Regions from separate parts of the Kitasatospora sp. NPDC059577 genome, predicted to be linked through region 1. Evidence: riboswitches for the same ligand, from Rfam matches in the RefSeq annotation. Region 1 holds a riboswitch; each other region holds the start of a gene.
What was found. A riboswitch is a leader RNA that binds a small molecule or an ion and turns the genes downstream of it on or off. The one in region 1 is predicted to bind cyclic di-AMP.
Positions count from the first base shown of each region.

Region 1 (4,191 bases):
CCAGCTGTCATCAGCGGGCTCCCAGCTGGCGTTAGGGTTGATCTTCGCGCCCCGGTGGGGGGAACCGGGGTCGACTCCTCGGATGTCCCCAGCGGAGGGGGCTGGAGTTCGAGGCGTGGGAGCAAGTAGGACATGGGTCTGACGAGCCACAAGGTGCTGGCGCTGACCGTATTGATCGCCGTAGTGGTGATGGGGGGAACGGTCTGGCTTTGGCCGAGACTGGCGGGGAAGACCTGGCAGGCGGTGTTGGGCCGGATCGGTGCGCTGCTCGCCTCCCAGCTCGCCGTCCTCGCGGCGCTCGGGCTGGTGGCGAACAGCTACTTCGCCTTCTACAGCAGTTGGGACGACCTGCTGGGCACCGGGGACACCGGCCCGGTGGTGATCCACAACAAGGCGGACGCCTCCGGGCGGCTCCTGGTGGAGACGATCGGCCACGCCTCGGTCAAGGGCGGCGGCGCGATGGGCCGCGAGCCCGGCCAGTCGGGCGAGATCCGCAAGGTCCGGATCGACGGCGCGGTCAGCCGGCTCTCCACCGAGGGCTACGTCTACCTGCCCCCGCAGTACTTCCAGCCGGAGTACGCGCAGAAGCAGTTCCCCGCCGTGATCGTCAGCACCGGCTTCCCCGGGATCGCCGAGAACCTGATCACCCGGTTCAACTACCCGGGTGCGGCGCTCAAGCTGCTGCAGGAGGGCCGGATGCAGCCGACCGTCATGGTCCTGGTGCGCCCCTCGCCCGCTCTGCCGCAGGACACCGAGTGCGAGGACGTCCCGAACGGACCGCAGTCCGACACGTACTTCACCAAGGACGTGCCCTCGGCGATCCAGGCCAGCTTCCGGGTCTCCTCCGACCCGCAGGCCTGGGCCTTCATGGGCAACTCGACCGGCGGCTACTGCGCGCTCAAGCTGGCCATGCGCCACCCGGACGTCTTCCCGACGGCCGTCGCACTCTCCGCCTACTACGACGCCGCCGACGACCCGACCACCGGTGACCTGTTCGGCGGCAGCAAGCAGCGCCGCGACGAGGCCAACCTGATGTGGCGGCTGAAGAACCTGCCGCAGCCGAACGTGTCCGTGCTGCTGGCCGGCACCAAGCGGGGCGACGGCGACTACCGGCGGGAGACCGAGGCCTTCGTCGAGTCGGTGCGGAGCCCGATGAAGGTCTCCTACAGCATGCTCGAGAACGGCGGCCACAACTTCGAGACCTGGAGCGCGCTGCTGCCGTCCTCGCTGGAGTGGCTGTCCCAGCACCTCAGGGTGCCGAACCCGACCGCCTGACGGCCGGACTACCGAACGGCCGAACCACCGAACCCCCGGAGCCACGGCCCCGGGGGTTCTGTCGTCGCGCGGTCGTCGCGCGGCTCAGGCCACCCGCTCCAGCGTCCCGGTGTGCAACTGCCCGACCCGGCCGCCCTCGCCCTCGAAGGTCCAGAAGGCCCGCACCGTCAGCTTGTTGAGGTCCATCACGTGGCTGACGGTGATCCCGCTCTGCTCCGTCCAGCTGACGAAGTAGATCTCCGGTGCGACCTCGGCGACGTGCAGCCGCACGTCCTCCCACTGGCCCGCGGACTCGCCGAGACCCTCCCAGCGCAGCCGCGTGCCGTCGGCCGAGTAGGTGTTGCGGAAGGCCGCGCCGGTGTCGGCCCGGAAGACGTAGGTACGGCCGGCGAAGGCGGGCGGGGACGCGGTCATGGTGGGGCGGCTCCTCGTTTCGTGGTGGAGGCGGTCTTGTGCACGGCGGAACATCTCGGAACTCCAATTTATCCGACCGGGTGCACTCGGTCAGATCTTTGCCGCGGTCGGGATCACCGACGCGCCGCCGGCCGGGGCCCGGGGTCCGGGGTCCGGGGGCCGGGGCTCGGAGCTCACCCGGGCGCCGGGCGCCACACCCGAGTCGGCGCCCAGCTCGCCCGACCGGCCCGTCCGAGCCGCCCTGTCCGAGCCGCCCCGCCCCCGGCGTCGGGCCGGGCGCCCCGCAGGTCATCTGCGGATCATCCCGCCGGGCAGGAATATTGATCAACTCGGCCGCCACGCAGCGTCGTTGATCGACACCGCTGTGACCTGCGCGACAACCGGCCCGGGGGAGTTGTCCGTTCACGTACGGCCTGCCTAGCCTGCAACGGTCGTCCGCCGTCGCGGACCCCGCCGCCGGGACGCCGAGTCCCGTCCACCCGCCGGCGGGTCACCGAGCACCACAGCGGACGGGAGCGGGGGAACCAAGGTCGGCGCCCGGCCCGTGCGCTCGCGCACACAGGTCGAGGCTAGGGGTGAAGCCGCGCCACAGGCGGCCGGGCAACTGCAGCCCGAACCCGACAGCTCACCTCGCAGGCGTCGCAGAGGTCGCCCATGCCCCAGCCTGCCGCCCGGCGCAGCGCGCCGCGCCACGCCCGTCCCTCCCGCCGCGGTCGCAACGCCGCCTTCGCCGCCACCGGGGCGCTCGCGATCAGCGGCGCCGGCCTGCTCGGACTGCCGTCCGTCGCCGGTGCCCAGGCCGCCACCGCGCCGACCGTCACCCAGGACCGCCTCGCCCCCGCCGCCATGGTCGCGGGCAAGGCCTCCACCGCCTCGCTGAGCCTGCACTCCTCGGCCTGCTTCACCGCGAAGACGGTGGGGGTGGGCGTGCGCGACGCGGGCGGCACCAACCTGGACTTCCCCGGCAACGCCTCCAACGTGCAGATCTGCCCGAGCGGCGTGAACTTCACCAGCGGCGCCCGCACCCTGCCCGCCGGCACGTACAGCCAGTTCGGCTTCTGGCAGGACGTGGCCGGTGCCTGGCACAACCTGCCCGCGCAGCAGCTGGTGGTCTCGGCCACCGGCACCACCGCGCCGACCCCGGCGCCGACGGCCACCCCGAAGCCGACGGCCGCCCCTTCCCCGAGCGCCACCCCCACTCCGAGCGCCACCGCCACCCCGACCGCCCCGGCACCGTCCACCTCGGCCCCGTCGTCCCCGGCCCCGTCGTCCCCGGTCGCCGGCAAGTCGCTGACCTGGTCCGACGAGTTCAACGGCTCGATCTCCTGGGGCCAGCGCTGGGTCGGCGACAAGAGCACCGCCTACAAGTACGGGAACCACAACCCGGACGACAACAAGCTGGACTGGCTGAACAAGAACAACGTCAGCGTCGCCAACGGGGTCGCCACCTTCACCGCCACCCCCGGCGGCCCGGCCCTGGAGAACGGCAAGCAGTCCTGGAACACCGGCTTCCTGACCACCGAGGGCTCCAGCGAGGGCTTCCAGGTCAAGACCGGCGACTACGCCGAGACCCGGGTCAAGCTGCCCGCCGGCACCGGCGCCTGGCCGGCCCTGTGGACCTGGAAGAACGGCAACGGGGAGGTCGACTCCTTCGAGTACCACCCCGACAACCCGAACCTGCTGGAGCTGACCAACCACGTCAACCCCGGCAACGGCACGTACTACACCGACGCGAGCGCGATCGCGAAGGACCAGTGGGTCACCATCGGTACCTACTACGGCGCCAACTCGGTGGACTGGTACGTCAACGGCGTCAAGGTCTTCTCGGACGGCAAGGGCGTCGGCGCCAACTGGTCGGCGTACCTGATCCTCAACCTCTCCCTGAGCGCGGGGCAGTACCACCCCGCGCCGCAGGGCACCGCCCCGATCACCATGGCGGCGGACTACGTCCGCGTCTACCGCTGACGGGTAACCCGTAGGACCGTCCCACCGGGCGCCGGAGGCCGGCAGCCGCTCGCCGGCGCCCGGTGCCCGGTGGGACACCGCGGCTCAGGCGTCGCCGGACGTCTCGACGACCTTGATCTCGTACGGCTGCCGGTGGTTCTTCCCGAACGGGTCGTCCGCGCTGCGCACCGCGACCGACCCGCCCTCCAGGAGCCCGAGCGGCACAGCGGGGGAGAGCCGGACCGGGACGAGGGCCGTCGCGCTGCGCCCCTCCTTCAGGCCGGGACCGAACACGCAGCTGACCTGCCGGCCGAGCGCCACGACCTGGCAGTCCTCGGGGAAGTACGGGCCCTCCGCGGTCACCCCTTCCGGAAGGGTGACGGTGACCGTGAACGGGGACGCGGTGGTGTCCGGGCCGTAGTCGGCGACGAAGGCGTGGATCGTCGTCGTGCCGCCGGGCACCGCCGGATCCGGGTCGAGCCGGACCACCTCCAGGTGGGAGTGGGACGGCGCGGCGACCACGGCCGGCAGGGTGGACGCCTCGGGCGCGCCCGGCGC
Region 1 is NZ_JBHWBZ010000011.1:129,540-133,730, forward strand. Features, by position in the region: gene ACFV0O_RS12765 (alpha/beta hydrolase) at 133-1,275, shown strand; gene ACFV0O_RS12770 (MoaF N-terminal domain-containing protein) at 1,360-1,689, opposite strand; cyclic di-AMP (ydaO/yuaA leader) riboswitch at 2,178-2,341, shown strand; gene ACFV0O_RS12775 (hypothetical protein) at 2,344-3,654, shown strand; gene ACFV0O_RS12780 (hypothetical protein) at 3,739-4,191, opposite strand, start outside.

Region 2 (4,191 bases), on a different contig from region 1:
GCCCCGAACGGGCCGGCAGCGAGCGTGCCCGCTCCGCCAGCACCGCGGCCACCTCGGCGCGCCGATCGGCCGCCTGCCGGGCCGGTGCCGCCGCCGGGGCGACCGGCGGCAGCGACAGCTGGGCCAGCCCGCCGGCCGCGAGCAGCAGCGCACCCCGCCGCGACAGCGCGCGACGGGGCCGGTCTATCGGATGCGGCCCGTGGGGGCCGCACGTCGAGGCGCTCAGAGCCGGACCACCCCCGAGACCGGCATGGCGTTGACGCTCTCGTAGCGGACCTTGGCGCCCGGGTAGGGGGCGTGCACGATCACGCCGCCGCCGGCGTACATGCCGACGTGGTGCATGTCCCGGTAGAAGATCACCAGGTCTCCCGGTCGCGCTTCGGAGAGGTTGATCCGCCGGCCGGCGTACGCCTGGGCCTGCGAAGTGCGCGGCAGGGTCACTCCTGCCTGCCGCCAGCTGTAGTACATCAGACCGGAGCAGTCGAACGCGCGGGGCCCGGTGGCTCCGTAGACGTACGGAGCCCCGACCATCCGCACCGCGGCCGCCAGCGCGGCCGCCCCGCGCTCGGAGGCGGCCGGGGCGGAGCCGAGGTCCAGCCGGTCGGTGCCGCGGGTGGCGCGCTGTTCGGCGTCCCGGGCGTCCTGGGCGGTCATCCTGGCCCGTTCGCCGGCGCCCAGGCCGTTGAGCAGCTTCTGCGCCGCGGCGAGCCGCTGCTGGATCTGCTGCTTGCCGTCGGCGAGCGAGCGGCGGGCCTCGTCCAGTTCGGCGAGCTTGCCGGTCGCCTCGACGCGCCGCTGGTCGAGCCGGCGCTCGCGGGCGACCAGCTCGTGCAGCGTCTCCTGCTGCCGCTGCGCCTCCTGGCCCATGGTCCGGGCCCGGGCCAGGTACCCCTCCGGGTCGGAGGACAGCATCAGCTGGGCGGCCTGGGCCATCCCTCCGCCGCGGTACTGCGCCCCGGCCACGGTCGCCAGACTGCCGCGCAGCTCGTTGAGCTGGTCCTGGGCGACGGCGATCTCGCCCTGGAGGATCGTGGTCTCGCCCTGGAGGCGCCGTTGGGCCTCCAGGGCCGCGTTGTACTTCTCGGACGCCTGCTCGGCCTCCTCGTAGAGCTGCTCGACCTGCGCCTTGACCTCCTTGCGGTCGGTCGGGTCCGGGCTGCCGGGGGCGGCCTGGGCGCTGCCTCCGGTCGCGACGCCGAGCGCGGTGGTGGCGGCCGCCGTCAGCACCAGCGCGCGGGCGAGCAGTTGGGAACGGCGGTGCACGGGCATGGCGGCAACGGCTCCAATCCGGCGGCGCGGCCCCGCCGCCGCCCCACTGCGGGCGGCCGTCGAGCGGGAGTCCGGTGGCAGACGTTAGCGAGTCCGGGCAAGCGAGTCCAAACCCCTCCGGACCCGAATATTTGACTCCTAATCGGACATCAGCCCGAGCAGCCGGAAAAGCCGCAGGCCCGGCCTTCCGTGGTGGAAGACCGGGCCCGGAGGCGCCGAGCGGGGATCAGACCCGCACGATGCTGCTCAGCGGCATGTTGGTGACGGCCTCGTAGCGGACCGACGCACCCGGCTTGGGAGCGTGCAGCACCTGGCCGTTGCCGGCGTAGATGCCGACGTGGTGGGCGTCCCCGAAGAAGATCAGGAGGTCGCCGGGCTGGGCCTGGGACAGGTCGGTGCCGATCCGGGTGCCGGCGTGCGCCTGCTCCTGCGAGGTGCGCGGCAGCGAGACGCCGACCTGGTTGAACGCCCAGACCATCAGGCCGGAGCAGTCGAAGGAACTCGGGCCGGTGGCGCCCCACACGTACGGGCTGCCGACCTTGGAGGCCGCGGCGGAGAGCGCGGCGGCACCGCGCGAGCTGCCGGGGGCCGGGAGCGCGCCGGCCGGCGTGGACGAGGGCGCCGACAGGTTGGTGCGGCTGTTGTCGCGCGAGGCGCGGTCGGCGGCCTGCTGCTGGGCCTTCGCGGCGTCGGCCTGGGCCTTGGCGTCGGCGGCGGCCTTCTCCTCGGCCGCACGCAGCGCCTGGCGCTCCTGCTCGGTCAGGGTGTTGAGCAGGTCCTGGGCGGCCTTCAGCTTGTTCTGGACCTCGTCCTTGGAGGCCTTCAGCTGCTGGGTGGTCGACTCCAGCTCGGCGAGCTTGCCCTGGGCCTCGGCGCGGTCCTGGTCGAGCTTGCGCTGCTGCTCCTGGAGCTGCTTCAGCTGGTTCTTCTGGGTGTCGCCGGCCTGGTTCAGCGTGCCGGCCTGGGTGAGGAAGTTGTCCGGGCTGGACGAGAACATCAGCTGGACGGTCGGGGATATGCCGCCGTTGCGGTATTGCTCCCCGGCGATCTGGGCGAGGCCGCCCTGCAGGTCGGTCACCTGCTCCTGCTGGCGGGCCACCTGGTCCTGGAGACCGGAGACCTGCTTCTCCAGCGTCTGCTGCTTCTCCTGGGCGGCGTTGTACTGCTCGGTCGCCACCTCGGCCTGCACGTTGAGCTGGTCGACCTGCTCCTTGACCTGGTCCTTGGTCGGCTGCGGGTCGGCGTGCGCGCCGGACTGCGCGGAGAGGGCGACGGCTGCGGCGGCGACACCGGTCAGGATCGAGACACGGGCGCGGCCTGCTGGCTTGGGACGACGATGGGACGCCACGAAGGCGGGCTCCTTCTTCCTACGTCCGCCTACCGGGTGAGCTGACGGGTTCGGGCCGGAAGCATGCCCTACGACGCCTCACGGCCGTTCCACCGGCCGACCTGGCGCCGATTCACCCCGGAGGAACGTGGTTCCCCGGCTCCGCTGCGCAGCGCCCCCGCTTGCTGGGCTCCCCTGTCGGGCAGTCGCTTCGACCTGCCCCGCTGCCTCGCGAACTCGACGGTGACCACCGCCGCCACCCTGGCTGGGTGATCGACACTGCGGTGCTCTGGGGCATGACCCTAGTAACTGAACCGTGATCGGTTCAAATCCTTGTCAGAAAAAAGACGGAAGATTACCCAAGTTCCTTTGTGAAAATGACCGATGGTGACCATTGCCGTACGCAAGGCTGATCAGGTCTCACCCGTTGGTCGCAAAACGCTCGAAAACCTGAACACCACCCCCGACGGGGGTGGTGCGGATCACAGGGGCCGGTCGAACCTCTCCGGCGTGTCGGGCCGTCAGACCCGGCGGATCGTGTTGATCGGCATCGCGTCGGCCTTCATCACCTTCACCACGTCACCGGTGTGCGGCGCGTGGACCACCATGCCGTTGCCGATGTACATCCCGACGTGGTGCATGTCGCCGCCGTAGATGACCAGGTCGCCGGGCTGCGCCGCGGCCAGCCCGGGCACCGCGGTGCCGTAGTGGCCCTGCTCCTGCGAGGTGCGCGGCAGCGAGACGCCCGCCTGGCCGTACGCCCAGAGCATCAGCCCGGAGCAGTCGAAGGTGCTCGGCCCGGTGGCGCCCCAGACGTACGGGGAACCCTGCTTGCTCATCGCCTTGGCCACGGCCACGGCCGCGTAGCCGCTGGCCGGCGGCAGGTTGCTCAGGTCGACCCGGTCGCTGCCGCGCGAGGCCCGGTCGTCCTGCGCCTGCTGGGCCTTCAGCGCGGCGCGGTCGGCGGCGCTGAGCGAGTTCAGCAGGTCCTGGGCGGCCTGCAGCTTGGTGTTGACGTCCGCCTTGGCCTGGTTCAGGTCCTTGGTGGTGGTGTCGAGGGAGGCCAGCACGGCGGCGGCCTCGGACTTCTCCTGGTCCAGCCGGCGCTGCTGGTCCAGCAGCCCCTTGAGCGCCTCGGCCTGGCTGGCGCTGGCCTGCTGGACGGTGGAGGCCTTCTGGAGGTAGCCGGACGGATCGGAGGAGAGCATCAACTGGACGGAGGGGTCGATGCCGTTGGTGCGGTACTGCTCGCCCGCGACCTCGGCCAGCCCGCCCTGCAGCTGGGTCATCTGCTCCTGGCCGCGGGCCACCTGGTCCTGCAGCTGGTCGGCCTGCTTGCGCAGCTGGTCGGACCGCTCCTTGGCGCCGTTGAACTTCTCCGCCGCCTGCTCCTGCTCCTCCTGGAGCTGGTCGATCTGCGCCTTGACGTCCGTCTTGTTCGGCTGCGGCGCGGCGTGGGCGGCCACCTGGGCCGAGAGGGCGACCGCGGTCGCAGCGGCAGCGGTGAGCACGGAGACCCGCGCGCGGCTCGGCTGCTTGGGACGGCGGTGGGAGGCCAAGGGACCGGCTCCTTCTTCCAACGGACTCACCCGATT
Region 2 is NZ_JBHWBZ010000006.1:13,590-17,780, reverse strand. Features, by position in the region: gene ACFV0O_RS07890 (hypothetical protein) at 1-43, opposite strand, end outside; gene ACFV0O_RS07885 (NlpC/P60 family protein) at 223-1,269, opposite strand; gene ACFV0O_RS07880 (NlpC/P60 family protein) at 1,496-2,617, opposite strand; cyclic di-AMP (ydaO/yuaA leader) riboswitch at 2,628-2,781, opposite strand; gene ACFV0O_RS07875 (NlpC/P60 family protein) at 3,118-4,155, opposite strand.
Region 2: it holds a riboswitch for cyclic di-AMP, as region 1 does, so the genes downstream of both, ACFV0O_RS07880 (NlpC/P60 family protein) here and ACFV0O_RS12775 (hypothetical protein) in region 1, are expected to answer to the same signal.

Region 3 (4,191 bases), on a different contig from region 1:
CGGCCGCCTACCCCGAGGCCGCCAAGTACGCGCCGGGCGACATCCTCTGAGGTGCCGCATCCGTTGACGCGCCGCTGATGTGACGCAGCGTCAGCTCTCGGGCGAGGGCCCTGCCGCCGGACCGGTGGCAGGGCCCTCGTGCGTGCGGACGTGGCCCGGGTCGAGCGGCGGGGTGGTGCCGCAGTTCCACTCGCAGTCCGGCTCGGCCACCGGGTGGTCCTCGGGGTCGAGCACGTTGCCGCGGACGGTGGCGAAGGCGATCAGCCCGCCGCCGACCAGCAGGCCCGCGCAGATCAGCATCGCGGTGTGGAAGGCGGCGTCGACCTCGGCCGGCACCCGGTAGGCGTCGCCGCTCAGCCCGGCCAGCGCCGGTAGTGCGGCCACCGCGAGCAGACCGGCCGCCCGGGCGGCGGCGTTGTTGACCCCGCTCGCGATGCCCGCGTGCCGGACCTCGACGGCGGCCAGCACGGTGGCCGTCAGCGGTGCGACCAGCAGGGTCATCCCGCAGCCCATCACCGTGACGGCGGGCAGCACGTCCGTCCAGTAGGAGGAGTCGGCGCCGATCCGCAGCATCAGCAGCACGCCGGCGGCGCACAGCAGCGGGCCGACGGTGAGCGGGATCCGCGGGCCGATCCGCTTCCCCAGGCGCCCGGCGCGCGCCGACAGCGCCAGCATCAGCACGGTGATCGGCACCAGCGCGAAGCCGGAGACCAGCGGGGAGAACCCGGCGACGATCTGCAACTGCACCACCAGCAGGAAGAAGACGCCGCTGAACGCCGCGTACACGCAGAGGGTGACCAGGTTCACGGCGGTGAACAGCCGGGAGGAGAACAGGCCGAGCGGCAGCATCGGCACGGGCGTGCGGCGTTCGACGACCACGAAGGCGGCGCCGAGCACCACGCCGAGCACGCCGCTGATCCAGACCGCGGCGGACACGCCCTCGCCGGCGGCGGTCAGGGCGTAGGTGATCGCGCCGAGGGCGAGCGCGGCGAGGACCGCGCCGAGCGCGTCGAAGCGGCCGGAGGCGCTCTCGTCCCGGCTCTCCGGCACGGACCGGGTGGAGACCGCGATCACGGCCGCCGCGAGCGGCAGGTTCAGCAGGAAGATCCAGCGCCAGCCGGGGCCGTCCACCAGCCAGCCGCCGAGGAAGGGGCCGACCGCGGCCGACACCCCGCCGAGGCCGGACCAGAGGCCGACCGCCGTCGAGCGGTCGTCGGGGTGGAAGACCGCCTGGAGCATGGCGAGCGAGCCGGGGGTGAGCAGCGCCCCGCCGATGCCCTGGACGGCGCGGGCGGCGATCAGCACCTGGATGTTCGGTGCGACGGCGCAGGCCGCGGAGGCGACGGCGAACCAGACCACGCCGATCAGGAAGACCCGGCGCCTGCCGTACCGGTCGCCGAGCGCGCCGCCGAGCAGGATCAGGCCCGCCAGGGTGAGCAGATAGGAGTTCAGCGTCCATTGCAGGGACGCCAGGGAGGCGCCGAGGTCGGCGCCGATCCGGGGCAGGGCGACGTTCACCACGGTGCCGTCGAGCATCGCCATGCTGGAGCCGAGCACCGTCGCCAGTAGTACCCAGCGACCCTGCGCGGTGCCCAGGCGCAGGGTGCCGGCCTCGGAGGTGGCCACGGCCCGATCCTCCGCCCCGTGGGGCGTACGTGACAAGGCTCACCGGTGGTGTGTCGGCGGCGGGGGCGCTGTGTGAGCGGTCGGCTGCGCGCTGTGGCCGACTTCGGCGCAGGGTCGCGGATCAGTGGCTCGGGGTGAATGGATGGTGTACGCACCGTGCTGGGGATCATTCGGAGGGTCACCGCACCCAGGAGGGATCGTTGCGGCTTCAAGAGATCGACATTGCTTCACCCGAACGGATGGGTTTTAGTTCAGCGACCGCCCGGCCAGTCCGGACGGATCCGCCGGGTGGAACGCCGAGTCCTGCCGCTGCCCGGTGGTTCGATCTGAACTCTGTACGGCAGGAGCGGGGGACCCACAGGTAAGTCGCCGGACCGGAGTTCGCGCTTTTCGGAGCGCGGGCGTCCAGGGCCGGCTCGGGGTGAAGCCGCACATGCGGCCGGGCAACTCCAGCCCGAACCCGACAGCTCACCTCGCAGGCGTCGGAGAGGAAACTTCCATGCCTGCTCAGGCTCGTCGTATCGTCCTGCCCCGCGCCGCCCGCATCGGCATCGCCACTGCCGTCACCGGTGTCTCCTTCGCCCTCCCGCTCGTCACCGCGATGAGCGCCCAGGCCCACACCGCCCCCGCTGCCCCGGCCGCGCCCGCCGCCGTGGCGCCTGTCGCCGCCGCCAAGCCGGCCGAGAAGGCCGCTCCGGCTGCTCCGGCCGCCGCGGCCGCCACGTCCGAGAGCTACCGCGTCGTCAGTGGTGACACCCTGTCCAAGATTGCCGACGTCAAGAACGTCGAGGGTGGCTGGCACGCGCTGTACGAGCAGAACCGCTCGGTCGTCGGCGCCAACCCGAACCTGATCTTCCCGGGTCAGCAGCTCACCCTCGCCGGCCACGCCGCCGCGCCGTCCGCGGACGCCGCCCCGGCCAAGCCGGCCGCCCCGGTGGCCCCGGTTGCCCCCGTGAAGCCGCAGACCCAGGTCAAGGTCACGACCGAGGCCGCCAAGCCCGCCGCCCCGGTGCAGACCCAGGTTCAGACCGCCGCTCCGGCCAAGGCCGTGACCGCCGCTCCGGTCGCCGCCACCTCCGGCTTCGTCGCGCCGCTGGCCAACCCGGTGCTGGGCGAGGCCTACGGTGTGGCCGGCTCGATGTGGGCCTCCGGCCACCACACCGGCCAGGACTTCGTCGCCTCCACCGGTACCCCGCTGCGCGCCGTCGCCAACGGCGTCGTGGTCAAGGCCGGCAACGGCGGCGCCTACGGCAACGAGGTCGAGATCAAGCTCGCCGACGGCCACTACGCCCAGTACGCGCACCTCTCGGTGATCGGCGTGAAGATCGGTCAGACCGTCACCGTCGGCCAGCAGATCGGCCTCTCCGGCGCCACCGGCAACGTGACCGGCCCGCACCTGCACTTCGAGATCCGCACCGGCTCGGAGTACGGCTCGGACATCAACCCGGTCACCTACCTGCGCGCGCACGGCGTCGCGCTCTGACCCTCCGGGGATCAGGTCCAGGGTTTCAGGAACCACCACTGCCGCGGAGCGAATCGGTCCTCCGGGATGGTCATGTCGGGTGACCGCTCGACCGGATGATCGCCGTGCAGTGGACATGGGCGCGGGACACGCCCAGGCCGGCCCGGCTCGCGGGATTCACCTCCCTCGCGAGCCGGGCCGGCCGCTGCCGTTTCCGGGCGGGACGTTTCCGGGGCGCGACGTTCCGGGTGCGTGACCTTCCGGGAGGCGGGGCGGCAGGGGCGCGGGGCGGTTCGATGCGGGGCGGGCCGGTGTCGGGGCTGGCGGCGTCGGCGGTTCGTGCGCGGGCGGTGGGTCAGCCGGGGATCGCGGGTGGGCGACGGGTCTGCCGAACGCGCCGGAACGGGTAGGGAGTTCGGGGGTCCGGCGGCCGGGCTCGGGCGGTTCCGCGTCGTCGGGCGAGGGTCGTCGGGCGAGGGTCGTCGGACGAGGGCGGTTCCGCGTCGTCGGGCGAGGGTCGTCGGGTGAGGGGGAGCGGGCCGGCTTCGTCGGGCGAGCGGTGACGGGGTGTCGGTCAGCCGCGGTGGGCCGGCAGGCCGTACTGGGCGGCGGCCAGCAGGTCGTGCATCCGGTGGCCGAAGTCCTCGGTGTCGCAGGCCGGTTCGGGGAAGACCAGGCGGACGTCGCGGTGGCCGTCGGGGTGGTCCAGGCGCAGCACCAGGCCGTGGCGGTCCAGGGCGAGCGGGCGGACGTCCGGGTTCCGGGCGAGCAGCACGGGGTCGAGGAGGCGGGTGAGGACCTCGATCGCGTCGGCGTGGTCGTCCGCGAAGTGGGTGAGCATCGCGGCCTCGTGGCGGGCCATCGGGTCGGGGCCGGCGAGGGAGAGGTCGGCGGCGGTGACCGCTCCGGTGCCGTACGGGGTGGCGAGGACGGCGTGGGCGACGTCCACGCGCAGGTGGACGCTGAGGCCGTCGTCGGCGAGGTGCGCCAGTCGCAGCCGGCCGGCCAGGGTGAGCCGGCCGCGGACGCGGTCCCGGACGGCGACGGGGGAGACGTCGGTGACGTCGAGGACGACGGGGAGGCCGTCGGTGGCGTGGGCGGCG
Region 3 is NZ_JBHWBZ010000061.1:24,716-28,906, forward strand. Features, by position in the region: gene purB (adenylosuccinate lyase) at 1-50, shown strand, start outside; gene ACFV0O_RS33575 (MFS transporter) at 91-1,626, opposite strand; cyclic di-AMP (ydaO/yuaA leader) riboswitch at 1,941-2,123, shown strand; gene ACFV0O_RS33580 (peptidoglycan DD-metalloendopeptidase family protein) at 2,126-3,109, shown strand; gene ACFV0O_RS33585 (DUF2470 domain-containing protein) at 3,663-4,191, opposite strand, start outside.
Region 3: it holds a riboswitch for cyclic di-AMP, as region 1 does, so the genes downstream of both, ACFV0O_RS33580 (peptidoglycan DD-metalloendopeptidase family protein) here and ACFV0O_RS12775 (hypothetical protein) in region 1, are expected to answer to the same signal.